DNA from 3 places in the Blastococcus sp. SYSU DS0973 genome. Region 3 is predicted to be linked to each of the others. Evidence: predicted binding sites of a transcription regulator. Region 3 holds the regulator's gene; each other region holds the start of a gene.
What was found. The regulator LexA, encoded in region 3, represses DNA repair genes until DNA is damaged. The targets are predictions, from matches to a motif close to TCGAACANNTGTTCGA.
Positions count from the first base shown of each region.

Region 1: dinB (DNA polymerase IV) is a predicted target of LexA. The motif match lies at 2,928-2,943, and genes of this name have one in related genera.
Region 2: ACI791_RS12840 (DUF222 domain-containing protein) is a predicted target of LexA. The motif match lies at 3,956-3,971, and genes of this name have one in related genera.

Region 1 covers NZ_JBJHAN010000001.1:20,784-28,290, reverse strand. The annotation lists gene ACI791_RS00120 (sucrase ferredoxin) at 1-316, opposite strand, end outside; gene ACI791_RS00115 (cupin domain-containing protein) at 321-1,574, opposite strand; gene ACI791_RS00110 (BatC protein) at 1,640-1,912, opposite strand; gene ACI791_RS00105 (permease) at 2,163-2,864, shown strand; gene dinB (DNA polymerase IV) at 2,972-4,183, shown strand; gene ACI791_RS00095 (DUF3040 domain-containing protein) at 4,348-4,752, shown strand; gene ACI791_RS00090 (transglutaminase family protein) at 4,757-7,102, opposite strand; gene ACI791_RS00085 (DUF58 domain-containing protein) at 7,099-7,507, opposite strand, start outside.
Region 2 covers NZ_JBJHAN010000007.1:29,273-36,779, reverse strand. The annotation lists gene ACI791_RS12855 (M20/M25/M40 family metallo-hydrolase) at 1-2,178, opposite strand, end outside; gene ACI791_RS12850 (SDR family NAD(P)-dependent oxidoreductase) at 2,302-3,066, shown strand; gene hisH (imidazole glycerol phosphate synthase subunit HisH) at 3,076-3,714, opposite strand; gene ACI791_RS12840 (DUF222 domain-containing protein) at 3,986-5,215, shown strand; gene ACI791_RS12835 (hypothetical protein) at 5,201-5,413, opposite strand; gene ACI791_RS12830 (hypothetical protein) at 5,410-5,586, opposite strand; gene hisB (imidazoleglycerol-phosphate dehydratase HisB) at 5,590-6,186, opposite strand; gene ACI791_RS12820 (histidinol-phosphate transaminase) at 6,192-7,304, opposite strand; gene hisD (histidinol dehydrogenase) at 7,304-7,507, opposite strand, start outside.
Region 3 covers NZ_JBJHAN010000005.1:230,304-237,810, reverse strand. The annotation lists gene ACI791_RS11290 (phosphatase PAP2 family protein) at 1-531, shown strand, start outside; gene ACI791_RS11285 (hypothetical protein) at 506-1,543, shown strand; gene lexA (transcriptional repressor LexA) at 1,547-2,308, opposite strand; gene ACI791_RS11275 (LysM peptidoglycan-binding domain-containing protein) at 2,754-3,029, shown strand; gene nrdR (transcriptional regulator NrdR) at 3,775-4,329, shown strand; gene ACI791_RS11265 (vitamin B12-dependent ribonucleotide reductase) at 4,476-7,349, shown strand.

The DNA of each region.
Region 1 (7,507 bases), on a different contig from region 3:
CGGAGTCGGACAGCCGGTCACCGGGGCGGCGGACCAGCAGCACCCGCACCCCTTCCCGCTGCGCGCGCTCGGCCAGCAGCGGGGCTACGCGGGCGTCGAACCGCGACTGGAGCAGCGCCTGCCGCCCCCACGGGCCCGGCTGCTCGATCAGCAGCCAGCGCGACACCGGGGACGCCGTCGCGACGCCCGAGTCGGCGCGCTCGAGCGCCTGCACCGAGCAGCGGCTCCCGTCGAGCCGGCCCAGGGGGCGGGCGGGGACGCCGCTGCGGCAGAATTCGTCGCCACCGGCGGAGCCGGCTCCGGTCACTCCCGCCACGGCCTCACCGGCCGGACCCGGTCGCGTCCTCGCGCGCGGCCGCGTGCCCGGTGGCCGGCAGCGCGGCGTCGGGCACGGTGGCGATCGACTCGGTCACCAGCCGGCGCGCGAGCGTGAGGCGGTCCGCCGGGTCCAGCCCGGGCAGATCGCCGACCTTGAGTTCACCTACGGCCAGGAGCTCGGCGAGGGCCGGGCGCACGTCGGAGGGGAAGGTGTGCGTGCGGCGCCCGGCGATCAGCGCCACCCGTCCGTCGTCGGCGTCGCGCAGGGTGCAGCGCAGCCGGCTGCGCAGCCGCAGCACCGTCTCCGCCGTCACGGCTGCCGCCGCGGTGGCCTGCGCGAGGGGGGCCACGGGCTCCGGCCGCACCTGCGCCCACGTGCGGGCCCGGAGGCGGTCGGCCACCTCGGCCGGCTCGACCCGGCCCAGCCACGCACGCAGACCCTCGACGACGGTCGCGACGTCGTCGGTGAGGACGTCGGGGTCGGAGAGGTCGATGCCCAGGGGCAGTGATCCCCGCAGCGTGCGGTCCTCGGCCGCCAGCGTGCGCACCAGGTCCAGCACCTGCTCCGCGGCGGCCCAGCGGGTCACCGAGTGGATGCCGACGGTCAGGTGCGCGCTGATCTCGCCGAGCGCCTTCGCCGAGTGCAGGTAGCCGCGGGGCAGGTAGAGGGCGTCACCGGGGCGCAGCACCGCGTCGATGACCGGCTCGCGCCCGGCCGCCGCGGCGACCTGGTCGGCGCGGTCGGTCCAGACCTGGGTGCGCAGCGGGTCGGGGAGCACCGGCTCGTGGATGGTCCAGTGCTTCTCACCGGCGACCTGCAGCACGAACACGTCGTGGACGTCGTAGTGCGGGCTGAAGCCCTGCGAGGAGGGCGGGGTCACGTAGGCGTTCACCTGCGTGGGGTGGCCGAGGTCGGCGGCCAGCTGGTCGGCGAACTCGATCAGCGGCGGCCACAACCGGTGCAGGCCCTGCAGGACGACGGTGCTCCCGTCGGCGAACAGCCGCAGCACCGCGTCGGAGGAGACCTGGTCGGCGATCTCCGCGCCCGCCCCTCCGGAGGTGGTGAACCGCTTCGTGTCGACGACGGCGCCGTCCTTGGCGATCCGCAGGAACGGCGTGCGCAGGCCGCGCCGGGAGAGCAGCTCGTCGACGGCGGGGAGGTCGAGCAGGTCGGTGAAGGAGTTCCCGGTGTCCTCGGCCCGCGTGAGCAGCGGGCGCCGCGCCCAGTACTGCTCGGCGAAGAGCTCGGGCGCCATGTCCGTGCACCGCCGCAGGGCCGGGCGGAGCTGCTCCGTCCGGCCCCGCGGGGTCGAGTTCTCGGTCAGGCCGAACCGTCCGCGCCACCGTCCGCGCCACCGTCGGCACCGCCGTCCGCGCCACCGTCGGCACCGCCGTCGGCACCGCCGTCCGCGCCACCGTCGGCACCGCCGTCGGCACCGCCGTCCGCGCCGCCGTCGGCACCGCCGTTCGCGCCGCCGTCGGCACCGCTGTCGGCACCGCCGTCGGCGCCACCGTCGTGCGTACCCGGGGTGCCGGATGCACCGCCGTCGGCCGGGCCCTCCGTGCTGGTCATGTCCTCGTCGTCGAGCGCCACTGGCTCCTCCGATCCCATCGACCGGGCCACCGGACGGCGACCCTGCGGAGGCTGCTGTACCTCGTGTGCTCGTGCTCCACACATGCGCCGTGACCTCGGTGTTCGTGCCGGAGGGGCGCGGCGGGACCGCCGTCGGGACGATCGGCGCACATCTCGATCGCGTTACGGCTCGCCGCCCCGGGTGGTCGGCCCGGCAGCCCGGGCATCCCTGTCCTGAACGACAGCCACGACGAACGAGAAGGAGAGGGTCATGACCGAAGGTCGTGCACGAATCGATTCCGGCACCGGGGCGGACGTCCGCCGCGGGGAGGCCACGACGCCCGTGGGGACGACGGAGGGCGCCACGCGGGTCGCGGCGGCCCCACAGGTCGACCACGACGACGAGCACCTCGGGCGGCCCACGCAGATCTCCCTGGCGCCGCCGCGGCGGGACCGCGTCCGGTGGGGCCCGGTGTGGGCCGGGTTGATCGTCGCGGTGCCCACCTTCCTGCTCCTGCAGCTGGCCACGCTGGCCCTGGGCTGGTGGGACGTCGGCTCGGGGGCCGGGAACGACGCCGACCTGATCAGCGGGATCAACGGGTTGATCGCGCTGTTCCTCGGTGGTCTCACCGCCGGGGCGAGCGCGCTGTGGCGCGGGTTCAGCGAGGGGCTCCTGCACGGCATCCTCGTGTGGGCGCTGGCCGTCGTGACGATCGTGCTGCTCACCCTGTTCGGCGGTGGCGCGCTCCTCGGCTCGCTCGCCGGCGTGGTCACCGACGTGGCCGGCATCCAGCAGGCCGACATCCCTGACATCCAGGCGGGCCAGGCCGCCGATGCAGCTCGCTCCGCCGCCAGCTGGGCGGTGCTCGGACTGGGGCTGTCGATCGCCGCGGCGGCGCTCGGTGGCGTGCTCGGCGCCAAGATGTGGCCCGGCAAGCACGACCGCGAGGACGAGCGGGTCGCCGCCCGCTGATCGCAGCGCTCCGGGGCGGGCCGCTCGGCCGGCCCCGCCCCGGGCCGCTAGCATCCCCGTGGATCGAACGTCTGTTCGATCCACGGGGGTCGGTGCGGGAGGTGGGCGTGGGGAAGAGCGTGCGTGCAGCCGGCTGCACCGTGCTGCACGTCGACATGGACGCGTTCTTCGCCAGCGTCGAGGTGCGCCGGCACCCGGAGCTGGCCGGCACGCCGGTCATCGTCGGCGGGGCCGGCAACCGGGGCGTGGTCACCTCGGCCACCTACGAGGCCCGGCGCTACGGCGTGCACGCGGCCATGCCCACCGCACGGGCGCTGCGGCTGTGCCCGACGGCGACGGTCCTGCCGGGGGACATGGCGCTGTACTCCGAGGTGTCCCGGGCGGTCATGGCACTGTTCCGGTCGATCACCCCGCTGGTCGAGCCGCTGAGCCTGGACGAGGCCTTCCTCGACGTCGCAGGCGCCGGCCGCCGGCTGGGCGACGCCGCGGAGATCGGCGAGTACATCCGCGCCCGCGTCGTCGACGAGCAGGGCATCACCTGCTCGGTCGGCGTCGCCGGCACCAAGTTCGTGGCGAAGCTGGCCTCCACCCGGGCCAAGCCCGACGGGATGCTGGTCGTCCGCCCCCCGGAGGTCATGGGTTTCCTGCACCCGCTGCCGGTGAGCGCGCTCTGGGGCGTGGGGCCGAAGACGGAGGAGACGCTCCTGCGGCTGGGGCTGCGCACGGTCGGTGACCTGGCGCACGTCCCGGCGAAAACCCTGCAGCGAGCCCTCGGCGCGGCGGCGGGCACCCACCTGCACGAGCTGGCCTGGGGGCGCGACCCCCGGCGGGTCGTGCCCGACGAGCCCGAGCGCTCCACCGGCGCGGAGGAGACCTTCGCCACCGACGTGGACGACCCCGTGGTCGTCCACCGGGAACTCCTGCGCCTGGCGGAGCGGACGGCGGGGCGGCTGCGCTCGACCGGCAGCCTGGCCCGCACGGTGAGCATCAAGGTGCGCTTCGCCGATTTCGCGACGATCACCCGCAGCCGCACCCTCGGGGCGCCCACCGACGTGGGGCAGGAGCTCTACGACACCGCCCGTGCTCTCTACGACGCCCTGGGGCTGGATCGGGCCCGGATCCGGCTCGTCGGTGTGCGGGCCGAACGGCTCGTCGAGGCCGGGTCGGCGCCCCGTCAGCTGGAGCTCGGGGCACGCGAGCACGGCCGGCGGGAGGCCGAGCTGGCCGCCGACCGCGCCGCCCGCCGCTTCGGTGCCGGTGCGGTCCGCCCGGCGACGCTGCTGCGCCGTGCCGGCTCCCCCGGATCGGCCGGGCGCTGACCAGGCGGTTCGCGCCGGAGCGGCCACCCGGAGGAGTGATCGGCCGACCCGCCCGGCGGGTCGCGGTGGCGTCGCCTTTCGCGCCTTGCAATCGGCTCGTATCCTCGGAGACACCGTCGGCGGGAGCCTCCGACGGAACTGGCTCCGCCCATTTGGAGGTCGACGTGCCGCTCTCCGAGCACGAGCAGCGTCTGCTGGAGCAGATCGAGCGCGCCCTCGTCGATGACGATCCCAAGTTCGCTTCCTCGGTCCGCACCGGCGATCGCCGTCTGAAGGCCCGCCGCAAGCTGCAGCTCGGCGCACTGCTGGTCCTGGTCGGCCTCGCCGTCCTGGTCGGCGGAGCGGTCGCCGAGTCCGTGCCGCTCGGCGTGCTGGGATTCCTGGTGGCCTTCGGGGGTGCCGCCCTCGGCGTGCTGCACTACCGCGCGGCCACCGGCGCCGTCGAGGTCACCGACGCCCCCGCCGGACCGCGCGGCTCGACGGCCGCCGGCCGTGGCGGTGGCCGCACCCGCCGGCAGCCGATGAAGAGCCGCCTGGAGGAGCGCTTCCGCCGCCGCTACGACCAGTAGCCCCTCACACCGCCCGCCCGGCCGTCGTCCTCCCCGGACGACGGCCGGTGGCGTTCCGCCACCGCTGCGGGAGTGCGGCCCGGACGTCGTCCACCAGCGAGGCCGGCCACAGCAGCGCCCGCAGCCGCACCGGCAGGGGCCGGGCGCCGGCCAGCCCCCGGCGGGCCGTCCGCAGCGCCGCCCGCAGCTCGGGGCCGGGCCGCCCGTTCCCCGGCCGCCCGTAGGTGGCCGCCTCCTCCGCCCGGGCCAGCTCGTGCACCGCGGCCACGGACGCGGCCACCGACGGCCCACCCGGCCCGCGGGTCACGGCAGTCGCCAGCGCGTCGGCCACCCGGCGCGGGGTCCAGGACGGGTGGAGGTGCACGCCCAGGTCCACGGCGCCGGCGGTCAGCTCGTCCCAGAGGCCGTCGGCTCCCTCCCCGGCCAGCCGGCGCCGGCGCTGCAGGGCGCGCACCCCGGCCGGCGTCGCCAGCAGCAGCGCGCCGACGGCCACCAGCCCGGCGGTGAGCAGCAGCGGCTGCAGCGACGTCCCGGCCTGCTGCCGGGCGCCGGCCTGCGGAAGTCCCTCGGGAACGCGGTCCGCGCGGGGCGCCACCGGCGCCGGGGCCGGTGGCGCCGCAGGCGCGGCCGGGGCCGCGTCCTCCCGCTCCTCCTCCGAGGCGCGCGGCGCCCACGGAAGGGCCACCTGCCGGGCGGCTCCCAGCGGGGTCGGGTCGAACGGCACCCAGCCGTAGCCCTGGAAGAAGACCTCCACCCAGGCGTGCGCGTCGTCGCTGGTGATCAGCCGGGTGCCGCCCCGCTGGGCGTCGCCGGGGGTGTAGCCCAGCGCCACCCGCGCGGGCATCCCCGCCTGGCGGACCAGCACGGCCATGGCACCGGCGTACTGCTCGCAGTAGCCGCGCTTGAGGCGGAGGAAGTCCACCAGGTCGTCGCCGCTGGTCCCGGGGGCCGTGGAGAGGCTGTAGGTGAACCCGTTGGACCGGTCGCTCAGGTAGGCCTGGATGCGCCGCACCCGCTCGTAGCCCGTGGTCGCGCCGTCGGTCAGCAGGGTGGTCAGCTCCCCGATGGCGGGGTCGAGCTCGGGGAGCGCGGTGAAGCGCTCCTGCAGCACCGCTCCCGGGGGCAGCGGCTCGGCGCCCGACAGCATCTCCGCCGTCGGCCGGGGCTCGGTGGCGCTCACCCGGTAGGAGAGCCCCGCGCTGGTCGCGTCGCGGCCGAACACCGTTCCGGTCGATGCGTCGAACCGCCACGCCTCGGCGTCGTCGTCCACGCGCACCGCCTGCGGCACGGAGGGGACGGGCAGGAACCGGTCGTCGTGCTCCAGCACCTCGACCGAGGCGGTCACCGGCCGGACCGGCTGCCGGTCCGGCAGAGGAGCGAGCTCCTGGTCGTCGGCCACGGAGATCTCGCCGTCGAGGTTGCTCAGCGACCAACCGCCGGCCGGGTCGTACTCGTCGAGGGCCACGGCCCGCAGATAGCCCGGGTCCTCGACGGAGGCCTCCACGCGGAGCAGATCGATCGGCTCGGGCAGGGTCAGCTGACCCCGGAGCTCCGCCGCCGGGTCGAGCGAGGTCCCGGTGGCCGAGCCGGTGCCGCCGCCGAGCCCGGTGGCGAACGAGCCCTCCGGGAGGGTGGGCACCACGGTGCCGAGGCCGACGCCCGCCGCCACGGCGACCACGCCGATGCGCACGGCGGTGCCGGTGCCGCCGGTGACGGGCTCACCGGCGGAACCGTCCAGCTCGCGGCGCTGGTCGGCCCAGAGCAGGAGGGCGAAGCCGGCGGCGGGTCCGGCCAGCGCCACCAGGCCGACCCCGCCGGTCACCGTGCCCACCGGCACGCAGAAGAGGACCAGCAGCCCCACCCCGGCCAGGGTCGCCTGCCGCCCGGCGGTCGCGACCAGGTCGACGAGGACGGCGACCAGCCCGACGAACAGGGTGGTGAGCGCGAGCAGGCCGGTGAGCGGCAGGGCGGGCGTCGCCTGCTCGCGGATCTCGGCCGCTCCGTTCCCGAAGACCTCCGCGAGCCGGCCGAGGCTGGTCGGGGTGGGCACCACACCGGCCACCGCGCCTTCGGAGGCGAAGACGGCGGTGAGCAGGCAGGCGACCAGCGCCAGCTGCCCGGCCGGCACGACGACGCTGCCCAGCGACTCCAGCGGCCCGGGGTCGGCGGCCCGGGTGGCCAGCCGGGCCGAGGCGGCCCGCAGCAGCAGCCCGCCGGCGAGCACGGCGGCGATCACCAGGAACACCGGCGGGACCCAGGCCCGGCTGGTGAAGACGGGGGTGAGGGCGAGCGCCCCCAGCAGGGTGGCGACCGCGGCGGCCACGGAGGAGCGGGCGTCGGCCGGTCTCATGCCCGCGCTCCCGCGGGAACGGCGCCCAGGGCGGCCCACACCTCGGCGACGTCCTGACCGGCCGTCGCGGTGATCACTCGCCAGCCGGCGCCGGCCAGCACCGCCGCGGCCTCCTCCCGCTGGGCAGCCAGCGCGTCGGGGGCGGCGCCCGCGATCCCGCGCCGGCGGCTCGGCACCGGATCGCCCCACCCGGTGATGTCCACGAGCACCGCCAGGCCGGCGGCCGGGCCGGGGCGCAGCCGCACGAGGTCGGCGACGTCGTCGGGCCCCACGGCGCCCAGCAGGCAGATCAGGGGGCCGTCGCCGGCCGCCCGGCACGCCGCCGACACGGCGGCCGACAGGTCGGTCCCCCGCGAGGGCCCGACGACGGCCAGCCGGTCCAGGAGCTCCTCGGCCCCGAGACCG
Region 2 (7,507 bases), on a different contig from region 3:
GACGCTCACCAGCAGCCCGTCGGCCGGGGGCGCGTGGAAGGTGACCCGCAGGCGGTCGCTCCCCAGCGCCGCGTCGGGAACCGCCCGGCCGGAGATCCGGGCACGGGTCACCAGGCCGTCGTCGACGGTCAGGTCGAGGTCCACCAACCGGACGGAGCCGCGCCGCGGCGTCACCCGCACCGTGAGTTCCCGCCGCTCGCCGCGCACCTCGTCGGAGACGACGGCGACCTCGGGCGCCGGTAGGTCGGCGGGCTCGGCCGCCCCGGTGAGCACCGGCCGCCCGGCGAGGTAGGGGAGGTCGGCACCCAGGTCACCGGGTCCGTCCACGAAGCGGTCGGTGTACTCCGCCGGCGACGTCTCGGTGCTCACCCAGCGGGCCCGGCCGGCATCGGTGTCCAGCACGTAGGCCAGCCGGGTCGGCACCGGGTGGTCGGCGTCGAACCGGTCGACGGCGAGCCCGGTAGCCACGCACGCCCCGGCCGCCACCAGCGCGGTGACCGGCACCGCCGCCGACGCGATCGGGCGCCACTCCTGACCGGGATCGGGGAACAGCAGTTCCCAGGCCGGGAGCAGGACGACGGCGGCCAGCGCCACCACCAGCGACGGCGCGGCCGCCGCTGACATGCCCAGCGCGGGGAGGAACAGCGCGGCGGTGGGCACCAGCACGAGCACCGCGACCGCACCGGGAACGAGCGCGGCGCCGACGCCCACCACCCGGCCGGGCGCCAGGACGGCGACCGTGCCGGCGAGCCCACCGGCCAGCGCCGGCCACGCCGCCAGGTACGACCCGCCGGGCGCGGCCGCGGCGAGCACCGCCGCCAGGACGGCGACCCAGACCAGCGCCCCGGCGGCCAGCGCCGCCGGGCCCACCCGGCGGCGCAGCAGCGCGTGCCAGAGCAGCACGACGGCCAGCACGACGGCGACGGCGGCCAGCCGGAACCAGCCCGGCCGCCAGGGGTCCAGCATCGAGGCGTACTCCGGCCGCACCGCGACCAGCGCCCGCCAGAGGCCCTGGGCCGCCAGCGGCGCGAGCACGAGGGGCAGCAGGGGGAGGCCTGTCGCCGCCGCCGTCCGCCGCAGCGGGGTTCCGCCGCGCCGTTGCAGCGCCCACACGAACCCCGCGGCGGCGACCAGCGCCGCGCCGGCCAGCGGCCACACCAGCCGGCCGGGGTACCGCACGAGCAGGCCCGGCAGCGGGAAGTGCGTCGCGTCGTCGTCGGCCGGCCGGGCCAGGGCACCCAGATCACGGTTCCCCAGCTCCCGGGTCAGCGCCAGCGCGTTGTCACCGAGGGCCTGCAGGCTGCCGCGGTCGAGCCGCTCCGGGGTGTCCTGCGGGGAGTGGTAGGCCGCGGCGCCGTCGACGAACGCAGTGTTCATGCCGGTGAAGTCGCCGTCCTCGAGCAGCACGCTGAAGTCGGTGTCGTTGGGCAGCGCGCGGTAGACCTCCACGGCGAAGCTGCTGGCCACCGGGTGCACCGCGGCGTCGGCGAAGACCTCGGCCAGCCCCGCGTTGCCCGGCGACGTCTCGAACATGATCGGCGGTCCGGTCGTTCCGCGGGCCTCGAGGTTGAGCACCACTCCCCCGCCGGCCAGCGGGTGGGAGGCGGTGAACGCCTCGGCGCCGCACAGGCAGGCCTCCTCGGCGTCGGTGAGCACGACGACGACGTCGTTCCGCAGCGCCGGCCCCTCCGTGAGCGCCCGCACCGACTCCAGCACCGCCGCGACCCCGGCCGCGTCGTCCGCGGCACCGGGACCGGCCGCCACCGAGTCGTGGTGGGCCACCAGGTGGAGCCGGCCGGTGGAATCGGTGCCGGGCAGTACCGCGACGACGTTGCGCACGCGGGCCATGCGTGCCTCGCCCACACCGCCGCTGCGCGCCCCGACGGCGTTCTGCACCCGGGTGTCGAGGCCGAGCCCGGTCAACGTGGTCACCAGGCGGTCGACGACCCGGTCGTTCTCCGCGCTGCCGGCGACGTGGACGCCGGCGGCGATCTCCGCCACGTGGGCGAAGGCGCGGGCGGCGCTGAACTCCGTCGCGGGAGCGTCGGCCGGCTGCGGCTCCGGCGGCCGCAGCCCGGTGACCGACCAGGCGGCGAGGGCCAGCAGCAGCGCGAGGACGGCGAGGCCGGCGAGCCGGCCGGGTCGCCGGGCGGGGCGGGACGTCGGTCTCGCGGGCACGCCGGCCTCCTGAGCAGCACCGGGACGGGACGCCGGAACCCTAGGCGGCTCGTGCGGCCCGGTCAGGCAGGCGCGACCCGGGAGCGGCGGGCGCCGGTGCACACCGGCTGGTTGACTGCCCGCGTGGCCGACTCCAGCGACTCCCGCGCCGTTCTCGTCACCGGTGCCTCGCGGGGCATCGGACGGGCGATCGCCCACGCCTTCGCCGAGCGCGGCGACCGGGTGGCGGTGCACTACGGCAGCTCCCGGGAGGCGGCCGAGCGGGTTGCCGCGGAGCTGCCCGGTCAAGGCCACGTGGTGGTGCGGGCCGACGTCGCCGACGCCGAGGCCGTCGGGGCGGTGGTCGACGAGGCAGCGGCCGCACTCGGTGGGCTGCAGGTGCTGGTGAACAACGCCGGGGTCTACACGGCGCACCCGCCGCTGGAGACGTCCTGGGCCGACTGGCAGGCGGTCGTGTCGCGCACCCTGCAGGTGAACCTGGTCGGCGCCATGCACGCCACCTTCCGGGCCGTGCCGCACCTGGTCGCGGCCGGCGGCGGCGCGGTGGTCAACGTGACCAGCCGCGGCGCCTTCCGCGGCGAGCCGAACACCCCCGCCTACGGCGCCGCGAAAGCCGGGCTCAACGCCTTCGGGCAGTCGATGGCCCAGGCGCTGGCGCCGCACGGGATCACGGTGGGCAGCGTCGCACCGGGCTTCGTGCAGACGGAGATGGCGCGGGAGATCCTCGACGGCCCGAGCGGGGATGCCGTCCGGGCGCAGTCGCCCTACGGCCGGGTCGCCCGCCCCGAGGAAGTGGCCTCGGCGGTGCTGTGGCTGGCGTCGCCGGACGCGCGCTTCTCGACCGGCACGATCATCGACGTCAACGGGGCCAGCTACCTGCGCAGCTGAGCGGGCCGCTCAGTCGAGCGTGCCGAGCCAGTTGGTCAACAGCTGTGCCCCGGCATCGCCGCTCTTCTCCGGGTGGAACTGCGTCGCCGACAGCGGGCCGTTCTCCACACCGGCGACGAACCGGTCGCCGTGCTCGGCCCAGGTGACCTTCGGGGGCGTGAGCCGCGAGGGCCCGCCGTCCTGGCCGAGCGGGAAGTTCCGGACCCCGTAGGAATGCACGAAGTAGAAGCGCTCGTCCTCGAGGCCGTCGAACAGGACGCTCTCCCGGGGCGCCTGCACGGTGTTCCAGCCCATGTGCGGGAGCACGGGCGCCTCCAGCGGCTCGACGACCCCCGGCCACTCGCCGCAGCCCTCGGCGTCCACGCCGTGCTCGACGCCGCGCTCGAAGAGGATCTGCATGCCCACGCAGATGCCGAGCACCGGGCGGCTCCCGGCCAGGCGGCGGCCGATGATCCGGCGGCCCTGGACGGCGTCCAGCCCGGTCATGCACGCGGCGAACGCACCCACGCCGGGAACGACGAGCCCGTCGGCGTCCAGCGCGGTCCGGAGGTCGGCGGTCACCGTCACGTCGGCCCCGACCCGTTGGAGCGCGCGCTCGGCCGACCGCAGGTTGCCCGAGCCGTAGTCGAGGACCGCCACCTTCTTCACGCCTGCCACGCTACCGACCAGCACAGGAGCGGCCGGAAGTGTTCCCGTCGACCGCCTGCGGGGCCCGTTCACGGCAGGCTCTCGGCGCCGGCCGTCACTCCGGCCGACCGAGGCCCGGAGCCGGCCGCCCCGAGGGCCGCCGGACACCGGAAGCGGGTCCCGTCAAGGACGTCCGGCGGTCTGTGGACGAGCTTGTGACCTGCGGGTTCGCCCTGCGTCGGTCACTGGCCGGCGATATCATCCGTACATGCGTTCGACAGGTGGGTCCGATGTGCGTAGTCGCCTCGAGGCTGCGCTGGACGACCTGGCGGCCGAGGACCTCTCCGGCTGGTTCGGCCCGCAGCTGTTGGACCGGCTCACCGGTCTGCTGACCGCGCAGAACCGGCTCGCGGCGCAGGTCGCCCGCACGGTGCGGGAGTGCGAGGTCTCCCAGGCCCCGGAGCGGGACGGATTGAAGACGATGACGTCCTGGCTGCGCGGGCACGCCAAGCTGTCCCCGGCGGCGGCGTCGAAGGTGGTGCGCAGCGGCCGGGCGCTGGCCGAGCTGCCGGCGGTCACGGAGGCCTTCCGCCGGGGCGAGGTGACCGCCGAGCAGGTTGCGGTCATCACTCCCGTCGTCGACCCCGGGAACGTGGCGGCCGCCGACGCCCAGCAGGTCGAACTGGCCGGGGTGGATGCGGCGCTGGCCGAGGTCGCCGCCGGCTCCGCTTTCGTGCAGCTGCGCCAGGTGGTGGAGCACTACCTGGCCCGGCTCGATCCCGACGGCCCGGAGCCCGATCCGACCGAAGACCGGTCGCTGGTGGTGGTCCGGCACGCCGACGGCAGCGTCACCGGCCGGTTCGACCTGGACGCCGTGGGCGGGGAGAAGGTGCTCACCGCGGTCGAATCCATCATGCAGGCGTCCCGCCCGGCCGGGGACACCCGCACCCGCGCCCAGCAGTCCGCCGACGCCCTGGTCCAGCTCGCCGACAACGCCCTCGCCTCCGGGTCCCTGCCGACCCTGCGCACGGTGAAGCCGCACGTCGTCGTCCGAGTCGACCTCGCCGACCTCGTCGACCCCACCACCGGCCCGGGTGCGGCGCAGACCGGGTTCGGGGCGATGATCTCCGCCGCCCGGGCCCGCTGGCTGGCCTGCGACGGCAACGTCTCCCGGATCGTCATCGGCCCGGACGGGGAGATCCTCGACTACGGCAGGGGGAAGCGGGTCGCCCCGCCGGCGCTGCGCCGGGCCGTGGAGTACCGCGACCGCGGATGCGTGTTCACCGGCTGTGACGCCCCGGCCTCCTGGTGCGACGTCCACCACCTGATCCACTGGATCGACGACGGCCCCACCTCGCTGGAGAACGCAGCGTTGCTGTGCGAACGGCACCACACGAAAGTGCACCACGGGTTCGCCGTCGTTCGAGATGCGCGGGGCCGATGGCACACCTACCGGCCCGACGGCACCGAGATCCTCGTCTTCCCCCTCACCGGAGAACCCGCACGCTCACGCACCGGCTGAGGCACCGACACGAACGACGACCCCGCGCGGGGACCTGCGCGGGGCCCGGCCCGCCGGGAGCTTGCGACCGGTGGGGGCGGGGGCCTTCTCCAGCCACCGGTCGGCCATGCCCAGGGCGAGCACGCGATCGAGCACCGCCCGCAGCGTGGGGTCGACGATGACCAGCTCGAGGAAGCGCTCCTCGTCCCCGCCGCTCACACCAGCCGGAGGATGCCCGACGCGGTCGCCAGCAGCGCGGCCAGCAGCAGGATGACGGCGAAGACGACCTGCGGCCCGGTGCGCCCGGCGGTCTCCGAGTCGGCCCGCCAGATGCTCCAGGCGCCGCCCAGCAGAAACCCACCGAGCACGACGAGGACCAGGCCGAAGTCCACCGGCTACAGGGCGCCCTTCGTGGAGGGCACGTCGGTGACCCGCGGGTCCAGCGCCACCGCGGTCCGCAGCGCTCGCGCCAGGGCCTTGAACTGCCCCTCGACGATGTGGTGGGCATCCCGGCCGGCGTAGAGCACCCGGACGTGCAGGCTGATCCGGGCGTTGAACGCGAAGGACTCCAGGACGTGCTTGGTCAGGCTGGTCGGGTAGTCCGGCCCGATCATCGGGGTCATGTTCTCGGGCTCGGCGTGCACGAAGTACGGCCGGCCCGACAGGTCGACCGCGGCCTGCACCAGTACCTCGTCCATGGGGATGGTCGCGTCGCCGTAGCGGGTGATGCCCTTCTTGTCGCCCAGCGCCTCGGCGAACGCCTGGCCCAGGGCAATGGCGACGTCCTCCACCGTGTGGTGGGCGTCGATGTGCAGGTCACCGTCGGCGCGGACGGTCAGGTCGATGCCGCTGTGCCTGGACAGCGCCGTCAGCATGTGGTCGTAGAAGCCCACGCCGGTGCTGATGGAGCTGGTGCCGGTGCCGTCGAGGTCGAGCTCGACCACGAGCTTGGTCTCGTTGGTCTGTCGCTCGACACGTGCGGTGCGGGTCATGGGCGTCAGTCTCCCAGAGTCGTGCGGTGGGACGGCGCGACCTCACCCAGCGCGGCGAGGAAGGCGTCGGTCTCCTCGGCGGTACCGGCGGTGACGCGCAGCCAGCCGGGCAGGCCGACGTCGCGCACGAGCACCCCCCGGTCGAGCAGCGCCTGCCACGCGGCGGGCGCGTCGGCGAAGTGCCCGAACAGGACGAAGTTGGCGTCGCTGGGCACGCAGGTCAGCCCGAGCCCGGGCAGCGCGTCGACGATCCGGTCGCGCTGCGCCTTCACCGCGTCGACGGTCGCCAGCAGCGCGTCGGTGTGCGCCAGCGCGGCCCGCGCGGCGGCCTGGGTGAGCGAGCTCAGGTGGTACGGCAGCCGCACCAGCTGCAGGGCGTCGACGACGGCGGCGTCGGCGGCCAGGTAGCCCAGCCGCAGCCCGGCCATGCCGAAGGCCTTGCTCATCGTCCGGCTCACGATCAGCCGCGGCCGGCCGGGCAGCAGGGTGAGCGCCGAGGGCGTGCCGGTGCGGGCGAACTCCGCGTACGCCTCGTCGACGACGACCACCCCTTCGGTCGCCTCGTACAGCGCGGCGACCGTGTCGAGGGCGACGGCGGTGCCCGTCGGGTTGTTCGGGCTGGTGACGAAGGTGACGTCGGGCCGGACCTCCCCCACCTGCCCCACGGCGGCGCCGGTGTCGATGGTGAAGTCGGCCGCCCGGTGCCCGTCGACCCAGGCCGTTCCAGTGCCCGCCGCGATGATCGGGTGCATCGAGTAGGACGGGGTGAAGCCCAGCGCCGTGCGTCCCGCTCCCCCGAAGGCCTGCAGGATCTGCTGCAGCACCTCGTTGGAGCCGTTGGCCGCCCAGACCTGCGCCGGCGCCACGGCCTGTCCCCCGGTGCGTGTCAGGTAGGCGGCGAGATCGGTCCGCAGCGCGACGGCGTCACGGTCGGGGTAGCGGTTGAGCTCCAGTGCCGCGGAGCCGAGCGCCGCCCCGAGGTCGGCGAGCAGCTCGGCGGGCAGCGGGTGCGGGTTCTCGTTGGTGTTGAGCCGATGCGTGGCGGGCAGCTGCGGAGCGCCGTAGGGGGTGCGACCGCGCAGCTCCGGCCGCAGCGGGAGCTCGTCGAGGCCGGCCATCAGCCGCTCGACCGCGCGGTCTGCCGGATGCGGACGGCGGCGGCGTGCGCGGGGAGGTCCTCGGCGCCGGCCAGGGCGTCGACGTGCCCGGCGACGTCGGCCAGTGCCTGCTCGTCGTACTCGACCAGGTGGATGCCGCGCAGGAACGACTGCACGGACAGCCCGCTGGAGTGCCGGGCGCAGCCGCCGGTGGGCAGCACGTG
Region 3 (7,507 bases):
CTGCGGGGCACCGCGGGCTACCCCGTGGTCTGGCTGGTCACCCAGCTCGGCGGGCGGGTCACCATCCTCGCGGTGCTCGCCGGTCTGCTCGGCTACCTCTTCTGGCGGCGGCGGGCGTGGTTGCCGATCGCCCGGGTCGCGCTCGCCCTCGCTGTGCTCACCGCCGGCGTCTACGCCATCAAGCACGGCATCGGTCGTACCGCCCCGGCCTTTCCGGGGTCGTACTACTTCCACCCCGACGGCGCTTCCTTCCCCTCCGGGCACGTGGCCAACGCCGTGCTCATGTGGGGCGTCGCCCGGTGGCAGGCGGTCGAGTACGGACTGCCGCCGGCGGTGCAGCGCACGTTCTGGTGGCTGAGCGTGGCCGGACCGGTCGCCACCGGTGTGGCGATGGTGTCGCTGGACTTCCACTGGGTCACCGACGCCGTCGTGGGAGCGGCTGTGGGCATCGTGCTGCTGGGCGTGGTTCATGCACTGGACGCGCTCGTGCTGTCACGCTTCGTCCGTGCCCGAGCAGCCCGGACCGGATAGCGGCGCCGTCAGGCGGCTCGTCCTGGCGACCGCGCTGATCGGCGTCCTGCTCGGTGTCCCCGGGATCGCCGAGGCCGGGGGCGCGTCACCCACGGTGCGGTGCTCGATCACCGATCCGCGCCTCGCCGAGGTCTCGGGACTCGTCGCCGTGGGCGAGCAGGTGCTCGCGCTCAACGACGGCGGCGACCAGGTCGCCGTCTACGGGCTCGACGGCGCGTGCGCGGTGATCGACGTCCGGTCCGCCCCCGTGGACCCGTACGACCCCGAGGATCTGGCGGTCGGACCGGACGGCGGCGTCTGGATCGCTGACACCGGGGACAACAGCCTCCACCGCGCGACCGTCGCGCTGCACGTCCTCCGCCCCGACGGCAGCACCGTGCTGCACCGGCTGACCTATCCCGACGGCGCGCACGACGCCGAAGCGCTGCTGGTGGCCCCGGACGGAACCCCGTACGTGGTGACCAAGGAGGTCCTGGGCTCCAGCGGTGTGTACCGGCCGGCCGGTGACCTCGCCGACGGCGGAACGGCGCCCATGGAACGGGTCGCCACCGTGAACGTGACGCTGACCGGCACCCCCGGCGGGCCGGTCGGCCGGGCCGGCCAGCTGATGATCACCGGTGGGGCGGTCGCGTCGGACGGCAGCGCCGTCGCGCTGCGCACCTACACCGACGCCTACGTGTGGCCGCTGACCGCCTCCGACGTCCCGGGCGCGCTGGCCGGCGAGCCGGTGCGGGTGGCCCTGCCGGAGTCACCGCAGGGCGAGGCGGTCAGCTTCACCGCCGACTCGCGCGCGCTGGTGGTCGCCAGCGAGGGGCTGCCCAGCGCGGTCACCGTGGTACCCCTCCCGGCCGGCGCACCGCCCGCGGCGACGGCGGCACCGGTCGCGGACCCGCTGCCGGGCTTCGAGGAGCTGGTGCGCTCGGACCGCTCACCGATCGCGGCCGCGTTGATCGCTGCCGCCGTCGCCACCCTCGTGGTCTGGCTGGGCAGCCGCCTGCGTCGTCGTCCCTGACGGTCAGACCCTGCGCAGGACCGACACGACCCGGCCGAGGATGGTGGCCTCGTCGCCAGGGATGGGCTCGTAGGCGGGGTTGTGCGGCAGCAGCCACACGTGACCGTCGCGGCGCTTGTACGTCTTGACCGTTGCTTCGCCGTCGATCATGGCGGCCACGATCTCCCCGTTCTCGGCCGTCGGCTGCTGGCGGACGACGACCCAGTCGCCGTCGCAGATGGCCGCCTCGACCATCGAGTCACCGGCCACCTTGAGCATGAACACCGTTCCCTCGCCGACGAGTTCGCGGGGGAGCGGGAAGACGTCCTCCACCGCCTGCTCGGCGAGCACGGGACCACCGGCGGCGATCCGCCCGACCAGGGGTACGTACGTCGGGGCCGAGGCCTGCTCGCCGTCGCCGACCACGGGCGGCTCGACGGCGGCGGTGCGGCCTGCGTCGCCGGGCAGCCGGACGTCGAGGGCGCGCGGCCGGTTGGGGTCGCGGCGCAGCCAGCCCTTCTTCTGGAGGACCGACAGCTGGTGCGCGACCGAGGAGGCCGACGACAGCCCGACCGCCTCGCCGATCTCGCGCACCGAGGGCGGATAGCCGCGACGGTCGATCGAGTCGCGGATGACCTCCAGCACCCGGCGCTGCCGCTGGGTGAGTCCGTCACCGTCGGCCGTCCGGTCCGGAAAGGTGCGCACCGACGCCGAGGCGTCGGCCGTCTCCGGGGCGGCGCTCCGGCTCCCGCGTCGGCCGCCGGACGTCCCGCTCGAGTTCGTCACGTGTCCTCCTCGCCGGCTGCCCGCGCAGCTGATCAGCCTGGTCGTCGTAGCGACCGTAGCGCCGATCGCCGGTCAGTTCAAACACGTGTTCGAAAGTTGCCCGTGTCGCGTCGCTTCTGTCGGACCGATGCGGTAGACATCGGACAGGCGTTCGAATCGAACACACGTTCGGGCCGGGGGGATCCGGCCAGGTGAGGGGCGGGAAGCCATGGCCGGCAGTGCGGCAGCGACGGTGCGCGGAGAGACGCCCGGCGCGGTGCGGGAGCGGTTCGAGCGGCGGCCGGAGCGGCACCTGCGCGTGCTGCCGCCGGTCCCGCGCGCCTACGCGGTCGCACCGGCGGCCGGAGGTGGGGCCGCGGGCCGGTCGGCGCGCGGCGCCCGTCCCGCCGTAGCCCTGGGGCATGCCGCAGGGCGGCCGGGGAAACCGGCGCTGCCACCTCTCCGGTTGACCGCTCGCGGTCGCCGGCTCGTGGCCGCCCTCGCGCTGCTGCTGGTCCTCTGTGTGGTCGCGCTCGGGACCGCGGTGCTCGGTGGGGACGGTGCCGGCCTGGAGCTGATGGGGACGACGAGGGTCATCGTCGAGCCGGGGGACACGCTGTGGTCGATCGCGAGCGCAGCGGCGGGTGGGCGGGACGTGCGGGAGGTCGTCGACGGCATCCAGCTGTTGAACGGCCTCGACGGCTCGGCGATCCTGCCGGGGCAGGTCCTGCGGCTGCCCTGAGTCAGCTCCCCCGGGCCCGGTGGACTCCGCCGGCCGCGGCAAGAGGTGCCCAGCCCGGCCCGACGAGCTCGTCGACCGTGCGTGTTGAAGCGTCGGCCGTCTGTGTTGGCCATCACCCTCGCCGCCTGTCGCAGTCCAGCGTCATGGAGAACCGCGCCGCGGTGTCCGCCCCGCCGACCCCAGGCCGTCGAGGTCCACCAGGTCGGTGCCTGGTGTGCAGGGGCTGCCGGGCTGTCGGGCTGTCGGGCTGTCGATTCGGGCACCTGCCAGGTGTGCGTGCGGGTCGTCGTGGGTGGCGCCGAGGCGACGGCGTGGAGCGAGCTGTCGACCGTGCGGCTGCCCGAGCCGCCTGTCGCCGCACCCGCTGCGGCCGTCGTCGCGGCATCTCGCGCGACGCAGCGCGTGGCCGTGGCGCGGGCGGGGTCTGCAGTTCGCGGCGGGCGCTCCGCCGGTGCCGACGCCACCGCGAGCCTTCCGCTGGTCCGAGACGCCGGGCATGTCCTGTGACTGCTGGGGTCCGGTGTTCCGCGTGCGCACGGCAGTGCCGGGGCGGAACACGCCGAGGAAACGATCACTTGCACATCTTGTGAGGCCCGCCCTAGGGTTCCCCTACATCTAGTAGTTACAGGGCTGTAAGCCCGTCCACAGGCTGGTCCTCAGGTTCTCCCCGGCGCATCCACCGGATGTCCCCAAGAGGGTCCACAACCGGCCGGTGGGGGGCGTAGGAAGAAGGAGGTGAACCACCGTGCGATGCCCGTTCTGCCACAACGCCGACAGCCGGGTGATCGACTCGCGCGAGGCCGATGAGGGCGCCACCACCCGGCGTCGCCGGTCCTGCCCCGCGTGCGGGCGGAGGTTCACCACCGTCGAAGAGGCGGTGCTCGCCGTCGTCAAGCGCAACGGCGTGAGCGAGCCCTTCAACCGCAGCAAGGTGGTCGCGGGCGTCCGGCGGGCCTGCCAGGGCCGTCCGGTCGACGAGGACCAGCTCAAGCTGCTCGCCCAGCAGGTGGAGGACGCCATCCGCGCCAGCGGCGCGGCGGAGGTGCCCAGCCACGAGGTCGGGCTGGCGATCCTGCGGCCGCTGCGCGAGCTCGACGAGGTCGCCTACCTGCGCTTCGCCAGCGTGTACCGGGCCTTCACCTCGCTCGAGGACTTCGAGAAGGAAATCACCGAGCTGCGTGCCCGGCACCTGGCGGCGGGTACCCCGCCGCTGCCGGGCATGCAGGGGGACCCGCCGGTCCGCCGGCGGGGTGGGGGCCGGGGGCAGCCGGTCGCCTCCGGCAGCCCTGCCGGCACCTGAGAAACCCGTCAGTGCCACCCGATAGACAGCAGTTCGAGCAGTTACCGATCGCGGCTCTTCCCCAGCCCCCGATCCGCCACCGCGCAGCACCACCGCGCAGCCCCGCGAAGCACCACGCGACACACGACCAGGGAGAGCTCCACACCATGACCGATACCGACGACCGCGTGGCCGGTCCCCGCACCCGCCGCGGCGCCAAGGCGCCCAGCCGGGGCAAGGGCCTCAAGATCAAGCGCGTTTTCACCACCGCCGGTGTGCACCCGTACGACGAGGTGACCTGGGAGCGCCGCGACGTCGTCATGACCAACTGGCGGGACGGCTCGATCAACTTCGAGCAGCGCGGTGTCGAGTTCCCGGCCGAGTGGAGCATCAACGCCACGAACATCGTCACCACGAAGTACTTCCGCGGCGCGGTCGGCACCTCCCAGCGGGAGGTCAGCCTGCGCCAGCTGATCGACCGCGTGGTGCTCACCTACACCGAGGCCGGCCGCGAGCACGGCTACTTCGCCACCGAGGGCGACGCCGAGATCTTCGAGCACGAGCTGACCTGGATGCTGCTGCACCAGTACTTCAGCTTCAACTCGCCCGTCTGGTTCAACGTCGGCACGAGCGCCCCGCAGCAGGTCAGCGCCTGCTTCATCCTCGCCGTCGACGACGAGATGGACTCGATCCTGAACTGGTACCGCGAGGAGGGCCTGATCTTCAAGGGCGGCTCCGGTGCCGGCCTGAACCTCTCCCGCATCCGCTCCTCCAAGGAGCTGCTCTCCTCCGGCGGCACCGCCTCGGGCCCGGTCAGCTTCATGCGCGGTGCCGACGCCTCGGCCGGGACGATCAAGTCCGGTGGCGCCACCCGGCGCGCGGCCAAGATGGTCGTCCTCGACATCGACCACCCCGACATCGAGGAGTTCATCGAGACCAAGGCGCGCGAGGAGGACAAGATCCGCGCGCTGCGCGACGCCGGGTACGACATGGATCTCGGCGGCAAGGACATCACCAGCGTCCAGTACCAGAACGCCAACAACTCCGTCCGCGTCTCCGACGAGTTCATGCGCGCGGTGGAGGAGGGCGACGAGTTCGGGCTGCGCGCCCGCCTGGATGGATCGGTGATCGAGACCGTCGACGCCAAGTCGCTGTTCCGCAAGGTCACCCAGGCCGCCTGGGAGTGTGCCGACCCGGGCATCCAGTACGACGACACGATCAACGACTGGCACACCAACCCCGAGACCGGCCGCATCAACGCGTCCAACCCCTGCTCGGAGTACATGAGCCTGGACAACAGCTCGTGCAACCTGGCGTCGCTGAACCTCATGAAGTTCCTCAAGGACGACGGCACGTTCGACGCCAAGAACTTCGTGAAGGCCGTCGAGCTGGTCATCACCGCGATGGACATCTCGATCTGCTTCGCGGACTTCCCGACCGAGCCGATCGGCGAGACGACCCGCGCCTACCGCCAGCTGGGCATCGGCTACGCCAACCTGGGCGCCCTGCTCATGGCAACCGGCCACGCCTACGACTCGCGCGGTGGCCAGACGCTGGCAGCGGCGATCACCTCGCTGATGACCGGCACCGCCTACCGGCGCTCGGCCGAGCTCGCCGGCATCGTGGGTGCCTACGAGGGCTTCACGCGCAACGCGGACGCCCATGCCCGGGTCATGCGGAAGCACGCCGCGGCCAACGACGCCATCCGCCCGGTCGGTGCCGACGACGCCGACGTGCTCAAGGTCGCCACCCAGCAGTGGCAGGAGTGCCTGGAGATCGGCGCCGACAACGGTTGGCGCAACGCGCAGGCCTCGGTGCTGGCCCCCACCGGCACCATCGGCTTCATGATGGACTGCGACACGACCGGCATCGAGCCGGACTTCTCGCTGGTCAAGTTCAAGAAGCTGGTCGGCGGCGGCTCCATGCAGATCGTGAACCAGACGGTGCCGCGGGCGCTGCGCAGCCTGGGCTACCAGGAGGAGCAGATCGAGGCGATCGTCGAGTACATCGCCGAGCACGGCCACGTCGTCGACGCCCCGAGCCTGCGCCCGGAGCACTACGAGGTGTTCGACTGCGCCATGGGCGAGCGGGCCATCTCCCCGATGGGCCACGTCCGCATGATGGCCGCCGTCCAGCCGTTCATCTCCGGCGCCATCAGCAAGACGGTCAACATGCCGGAGACGGCGACCGTCGAGGACGTCGAGACGATCTACTTCCAGGGCTGGAAGATGGGTCTCAAGGCGCTGGCCATCTACCGCGACAACTGCAAGGTCGGCCAGCCGCTGTCCGGGGGCAAGGGCAAGAACGACGGCACCAGGGCCGAGGTCGAGGCGGCGGCCCCCAGCGCGCTGTCGCACCCGGTGCGCAAGCGGCTGCCGAAGAAGCGGACGAGCGTCACCACCTCGTTCAGCGTCGCCGGCGCCGAGGGGTACATGACCGCGGGCATGTACGAGGACGGCAGCCTCGGTGAGGTGTTCCTGAAGCTCGGCAAGCAGGGCTCGACCCTCGCCGGTGTGATGGATGCCTTCTCGATCGGCATCTCGCTGGCCCTGCAGCACGGTGTCCCGCTGGAGACCTACATCTCCAAGTTCACCAACATGCGCTTCGAGCCGGCCGGCATGACCGACGACCCGGACATCCGGATCGCCCAGTCCGTGATGGACTACATCTTCCGTCGCCTGGCGCTGGACCACCTGCCGGTGGACAAGCGTGCCGGCCTGGGCATCTTCACCGCCGAGGAGCGGGCCGCGCAGGTCTCCGGTTACGGAACCTCCGCGTCGACGGCCACCGTGCACGAGGAGGAGGTCGACCTGGAGCAGCTGCGCGGCTCCGCGCCGATCGAGACGTCCAAGGTGGATGAGAAGGTCACCCCCGCGGGGCCGAAGTCGGTCAAGGAGGCCCACTCCTCGGCCGAGCTCCTCGAGCTGGTCACCGGGACCGCCACCGACGCGCCGCTGTGCATGACCTGCGGCACGAAGATGCGCCCGGCCGGTAGCTGCTACGTCTGCGAGGGCTGCGGCTCCACCAGCGGCTGCAGCTGACTGTCGTCGGACCACAGTGACGGGCGTCTTCCCGATGACACCGGATGCCGTCTGGACGTGACACCTGGCGGTGTCGCGGGGTGGTGACGACGATCGCACTCGCTGACTGACACCTGCATCGCTGCAGTACCTGAAGGTGGCCACGGCCGCCGCCACGG